2 regions of the Clostridium gelidum genome follow, and region 2 is predicted to be linked to the other one. Evidence: a T-box and tRNA genes for the amino acid it is inferred to sense, from the RefSeq annotation. Region 2 holds a T-box; the other holds one or more tRNA genes.
The links. A T-box is a leader RNA that pairs with one kind of tRNA and senses whether it is charged. The one in region 2 lies ahead of alaS (alanine--tRNA ligase), so its partner is inferred to be a tRNA-Ala.

Region 1 (3,511 bases), 1.4 Mb from region 2:
ATTTATTTTTATTTGTAGTCACCTTAAATCCCTTAGAAATGTTTTTAATATCTATAACTTCTTCTTCTAATCTAAAATTAACACCATTATCTGCTGCTACTTCTGCATAAGAAACAGCTAAATTATAAGGCGCAATTAATGCAATATTTTTAGAATACAAAGCTTTATTTATATTTGTCCCTAAATTAGGCTCTATATTATAAATTTGATTGCCTTCTATTATATTTACGCCTTCGATAGACCGCTCCATAGCATTTTTATACATTATATCAAATACATCATATCTAGTTTCATTTGATGAAATTCTTAATGCACCAACTTTATTATATTTAATATTAAATTTTTTGCAATGTTTTTCAATTAAACTCGTTCCCCTATTCTCTAATTTAGCCATAATGTCATCATAAGACTCAGAACCATCATAAATAACCGCTGTATTGGAACAAGAGAGATCATTCGCTACATCATAATCCTTTTCAATTAAAGCTATGTTTATATTATATTTAGAAAGCTCATATGCCACTGCACAGCCAATTATTCCTCCACCTAAAATTAATACATCATAATCCATCATTAATCCTCCAAATCTGAAACTATAAAATTATTTTTTTTTAATTCTGATATAATTAAATTAATATCATCGTCACTTTCCGCTGATATAGTATGTAAATGAACTCCATTTGTTAATACAGATAATAACCTGGCCTTTTGCTCTTGATATTTTTGAACAAATTTATTTAATTCATTATAATTTTTTATCATAAGCATTGCTGCTATTTCTCCATATAACGGATGCTCTACTATTACATCTTCAATTGTTCCACCATATTTAATTACTATACTCATTTCGGTAAACATTTCTTCTTCATTATGTGTTACTGCAATAATTGCTTTAACTTTATTTTCTTTTTTGTTAATTATATATCCATCTGGAGTTGCTATTATATTTTCTCCCTTAGCTCTAAGAATTGCTATATCTTTTACTATTACCTGTCTAGTTACTAAATATTTGCTTGCTATTACACTCCCTTTTATTGGTTCATTACTTACTAATAGTAATTTAATTATACTTTCTCTTCTATCAACAGAATTCATACTATCCTCCTATTACTAATTATAATTATCATATATTATTAATACTTATAAATTGTATTTTATCCTTATCATTATTCTGTTTCAAATAATTTATTATATCTAAATTCAATTATTTAATAGCATCTAATAATTATACTCCGATTTAATGAGTATAATTATAGCTACCACATATTATTATACTTTAAAAAATTACCAAAAGTAATGCTATTTATAGTAACTATAATTTTTTCTTAATATATTTAACTTGAAATATTCTTATAATATAATTTTCATCCGTACCTTTTATTCTTAAATTATTTAAATAAAATAATTAAATAACAAAAAAACTATGAATTATAATTCATAGTTTCTTCTAATGGTGGAGATTAAGGGAGTTGAACCCTTGACCCCCTGCGTGCAAGGCAGGTGCTCTCCCAACTGAGCTAAACCCCCATGGTGGACCTTCAGGGACTCGAACCCTAGACCTACCGGTTATGAGCCGGTTGCTCTAACCAACTGAGCTAAAGATCCCTTTTAATTTACCTCGCAACGTCCTACTCTGCCACACAGTCACCCGTGCAGTACCATCGGCGCTATAGACCTTAACTGTCCTGTTCGGAATGGGAAGGAGTGTTACCTCTATGCCATCGTCACGAGATTGTTACAAGCAATATTATACTTATAAAAATATAATATGTCAAGCATTTTGAAAGAATTGTTCTTTCAAAATTGCATATAGAATTAATGTATATTTTACAACTTGATTAAATAATTGGTCAAGCCCTCGACCTATTAGTATCAGTCAGCTAAATATGTTACCATACTTACACCTCTGACCTATCAACCTTGTAGTCTTCAAGGGGTCTTACTAGCTTACGCTATGGGAAATCTCATCTTGAGGTTGGCTTCACACTTAGATGCTTTCAGCGTTTATCCATTCCCGACTTAGCTACCCAGCTATGCTTCTGGCGAAACAACTGGTACACCATAGGTCAGTCCATCCCGGTCCTCTCGTACTAAGGACAGCTCCTCTCAAATTTCCTACGCCCGCGACGGATAGGGACCGAACTGTCTCACGACGTTCTGAACCCAGCTCGCGTGCCGCTTTAATGGGCGAACAGCCCAACCCTTGGGACCTACTTCAGCCCCAGGATGCGACGAGCCGACATCGAGGTGCCAAACCTCCCCGTCGATGTGAACTCTTGGGGGAGATCAGCCTGTTATCCCCGAGGTAGCTTTTATCCGTTGAGCGATGGCCCTCCCACGAGGTACCACCGGATCACTAAGCCCGACTTTCGTCCCTGCTCGACTTGTAGGTCTCGCAGTCAGGCTCCCTTATGCCTTTGCACTCTACGAACGATTTCCGACCGTTCTGAGGGAACCTTTGGGCGCCTCCGTTACATTTTAGGAGGCGACCGCCCCAGTCAAACTGCCCACCTAACAATGTCCTGTCACCAGTTTCATGGCATCCAGTTAGAACTTCAATACTATCAGGGTGGTATCCCAACAACGACTCCACCAAAGCTAACGCTCTGATTTCCCAGTCTCCCACCTATCCTGTACAGACAATACCGAAATTCAATGCTAAGCTACAGTAAAGCTCTACGGGGTCTTTCCGTCCAATCGCGGGTAGCGAGCATCTTCACTCGCACTACAACTTCGCCGGATTTGCAGTTGAGACAGTGCACAAGTCATTACGCCATTCGTGCGGGTCAGAACTTACCTGACAAGGAATTTCGCTACCTTAGGACCGTTATAGTTACGGCCGCCGTTTACTGGGGCTTAAGTTCACACCTTCGCACTTACGTGCTAAGCATTCCCCTTAACCTTCCAGCACCGGGCAGGCGTCAGCCCCTATACATCAGCTTACGCTTTAGCAGAGACCTGTGTTTTTGTTAAACAGTTGCTTGTGCCTATTCTCTGCGGCCTGATTTCTCAGGCACCCCTTCTCCCGAAGTTACGGGGTCAATTTGCCTAGTTCCTTAACTGCAATTCTTCCGTCGGCCTTAGGATTCTCTCCTCATCTACCTGTGTCGGTTTGCGGTACGGGCACTACTTCTCTTTCTAGATGCTTTTCTTGGAAGCATGGAATCAGATACTTCGGTTCCGTAGAACCTTCCCCATCACGCCTCAGAATTGTTGGAACGGATTTGCCAATCCCAACTCCCTAAACGCTTAGACTAGCATCCAATAGCTAGCACATCCTATCCTTCTCCGTCACACCATCGATAATAACGATAATAGTGGTATTGGAATATCAACCAATTGTCCATCGACTACGCCTTTCGGCCTCGCCTTAGGTCCCGACTAACCCTGAGAAGACAAACTTTACTCAGGAAACCTTAGATATTCGGCCTGTAAGATTCTCACTTACATCTCGCTACTAATGCCAACATTCTCACTCGTAATCAGTCCACCGCTCCTTACGGTACGACTT
Region 2 (3,511 bases):
AAGGGTGTACTGGAAGATATAATAATAGATATACAAGATTATTCAATAAAAGCTATAGTAATAAGTTCAGGGCTAATAGATAAAATGATAAAAGGTAAGCAAATAATTATTTTAAATAGATGTATACTTGGAGAAGAATATATATTGTATACAGGAAATGAAGGCATTTCATTTAAATCAATGCCACATAATATGGAGCAATATAATGCAACTAAAAAAGCATAAAAAATTAATAGTATCTATATTAATTTTAGTATGTGTTATATCTTTAATTTTAGCTTACTTTTTTAACCATTCAATAAATACAATAGTAAATATTATTGTTATATCTTTTATTTTAGCTTATACTTTAAGTCCTATTAGAGATGCACTTGAAGCAAAACTTAAGGTTAGCAAGAGAGCAGCATCTATAATAGTTATAGCAATGATTATAGGAATTATTATAACTTGCATAATAGTTATAGTACCTGATTTGTTTAATGAAATACATAATATTAGCAATATATTTGATAATATTAATAGCTTTTTAGAAGAAGTAACTTTAAAATATAATTTAAATAACAGTTTTGTGATTAATGTAATATATAACCAGGTTTTAGAAAAAGGAAATGCTATTTGGATAAGTTTTTCAGAAAGTGCCGTTGATAATTTAATTAAGTTCAGTGATAATATTATTTCATTTGCAATTATACCCATTATGATTTATTATTTTCTCTGCGATGGAAGTAAGATATACAATAAAAGTTTATTATTATTGCCAACAGAAAAAAGGGCAATAACTAAAAAAATTTTAAAAGACATAGATAGTGTATTAACAAGATACATAGCAAGTCAATTATTACTCTCAGGGGTTGTAGGAGTCTTAACATTTGTTTTGCTCTTAGCATTAAAAGTTAAATTTCCTTTATGGATTTCTATTTTGAATGCAATATTAAATATAATACCTTATTTTGGACCAATATTTGGTGCAATACCAGCAGTTATAGTTGCACTTTTAGACTCGCCTGTAAAAGCACTTTGGGTGATTGTTGGAATGTTTGTGATTCAACAATTAGAAGGTGATATTTTAGCTCCTAAAATGACAGGAGATAGCACAGATATGCATCCTTTTGTAATAATAATTTTATTAATTACAGGGGATAATTTTGGCGGGTTAATAGGAATGGTGTTGGTGGTTCCTATAGCCGTTATAATAAAGGTTTTATATGACGATATAAATTACTATTTATTTTAGCTGGAAGTTAAAAGTTGAAAGTCGAGAGTTAATAGTTTTTGAAAAAATTAATATATTTTAAAATCTCAATTTTCTATTTTTAATGATTAAATGATAAAAAATTACTTATTGAAGATGTCTAAGTTAGTTATTGACATAATTAGCTATATGAAATATAATTTTGATGAAATAATAAAATATTAAGCGATGAATAGGAAAAGTAGATTTAGTATAGATATTCAGAGAAGAAGTGGCTTTGGTGAAAACTTCTTATCTATGTATTTCGAAGCTACCTAGGAGCTATAAATTACTAAGTGATGTATATGATTTATACATAATTAGGGTGGTACCACGGAATTTCAGCTTTCGTCCCTTTGTTTATTTAGGGAGAAAGCTTTTTTTGTATGGTAAATTATAAAAATATTAAAATTTACAATCTAACGTGAAAGATTGGCAATCAAGGATAAATGTTTTATTTGAAGATTTCTATAATGGAATTTAGTTAACATATTCCTTAATTGTTAACTGTTCATTGTTAATTGTTAACTGAAAAAATTGGAGGAATAGTTTATGAAATTTACAAAAACAAATGACCTTAGAGAAGCATATTTGAAATTTTTTGAGGGGAAAGAACATTTAAGACTTGAAAGTTTTTCTCTAGTTCCAAAGAATGATAAGAGTTTATTATTAGTAAATGCTGGTATGGCTCCATTGAAGCCTTATTTTACAGGATTACAACAACCACCAAGAAAAAGAATTACAACTTGTCAAAAGTGCGTGAGAACTGGTGATATTGAGAATGTAGGAATTACAAGCAGACATGGTACATTTTTTGAAATGCTTGGAAACTTTTCTTTTGGAGATTATTTTAAAAAGGAAATAATTCCATGGGCATGGGAATTCATAACAGATGTTTTAGAACTTCCCAAAGACAAATTATATGTAACGATATATTTAGATGATGATGAAGCATATGAATATTGGACTACTCTTACAGATGTAGATAAAACTCATATATTTAGATTAGGAAAAGAAGAAAACTTTTGGGAACATGGTGCAGGTCCTTGCGGTCCTTGTACAGAAATTCATTTTAATAGAACTTCTGAAATTGTAACTACAGCAGAAGAATTTTTAAACGCAGCAGATGAAGACAAGATTATTGAATTTTGGAATCTTGTGTTTACACAATTCGATGGAGATGGAAAAGGTAACTATGAAAAGCTTGCAACAACTAATATTGATACAGGAATGGGACTTGAAAGACTTGCAACTATAATGCAAGAAAAAAATAGTATATTTGAAATTGATACTTTAGAAAACATATTAAATGAAGCTTCAAATCTTGCAAAGGTTAAATATGGAGAAGCTCATAAAATAGATATTTCTTTAAGACTTATAACTGACCATATTAGATCTATAACTTTTATGATTTCAGATGATGTAATGCCATCTAACGAAGGAAGAGGATATGTACTTAGAAGACTTCTTAGAAGAGCAGCAAGACATGGAAAAACATTAGGTATTAAAGATGCTTTCCTTTGCAATTTATGTGATATTGTTATTAGAGATTCAAAGGATGCATATCCAGAAATAGAAGCAAAAAAAGAATATATTAAAAAAGTAATTAAAATAGAAGAAGATAAATTTAGAGAAACTTTAGATTCTGGAATTGAAATATTAAATGGATTCGTAGCTGAATTAAAAGAAAATAATAAAAAAGTTCTTAAAGGTGCAGATGGATTTAAATTATATGATACTTTTGGTTTTCCTATGGAATTAACAAAAGAAATATTAGAAGATGAAGGTTTATCTTTAGATGAAGATGCTTTTCATGAAGAAATGAAAATTCAAAGAGATAGAGCTAGAAGTGCAAGAAAGACTTCTAACTATATGGGAGCAGATGTTAATATTTCAGATGCAATAGCTGCAGATGTTGAAACTGTTTTTGATGGTTATGACAATGATACTTTAAGTGCAGAAATTAAAGTATTAATTGAAGGTGACGATTTTGCAGAAACAATAACTGAAGGAAATAAGGCTATTGTAGTTACAGATGTTACTCCTTTATATGCAGAAATGGGTGGACAAATAGGAGACACGGGTATTATATTCAATGATAGCTTTAAAGGTAATGTTTGCGATACTAAAAAGAATATTGGGGGAAAGATAATTCACTTTGTGGAAGTTTTATCTGGAGAACTTAAAGTAGGGGATAAGGTTACTTTAGAAGTAGACAGAACTAGACGTGAAAGTATTAAGAAAAATCATACGGCAACGCATCTTTTAGATAGAGCATTA

Region 1: it encodes a tRNA-Ala, which carries the amino acid that the T-box ahead of alaS (alanine--tRNA ligase) is inferred to sense. The anticodon was not compared.

The regions. Positions count from the first base shown of each region.
Region 1 covers NZ_AP024849.1:12,525-16,035, reverse strand. The annotation lists gene psyc5s11_RS00070 (NAD(P)/FAD-dependent oxidoreductase) at 1-571, opposite strand, end outside; gene psyc5s11_RS00065 (transcription repressor NadR) at 574-1,095, opposite strand; tRNA gene psyc5s11_RS00060 (tRNA-Ala) at 1,452-1,527, opposite strand; tRNA gene psyc5s11_RS00055 (tRNA-Ile) at 1,529-1,605, opposite strand; rRNA gene rrf (5S ribosomal RNA) at 1,616-1,732, opposite strand; rRNA gene psyc5s11_RS00045 (23S ribosomal RNA) at 1,847-3,511, opposite strand, start outside.
Region 2 covers NZ_AP024849.1:4,664,716-4,668,226, reverse strand. The annotation lists gene psyc5s11_RS21480 (PRC-barrel domain-containing protein) at 1-225, shown strand, start outside; gene psyc5s11_RS21475 (AI-2E family transporter) at 206-1,234, shown strand; T-box leader at 1,412-1,590, shown strand; gene alaS (alanine--tRNA ligase) at 1,784-3,511, shown strand, end outside.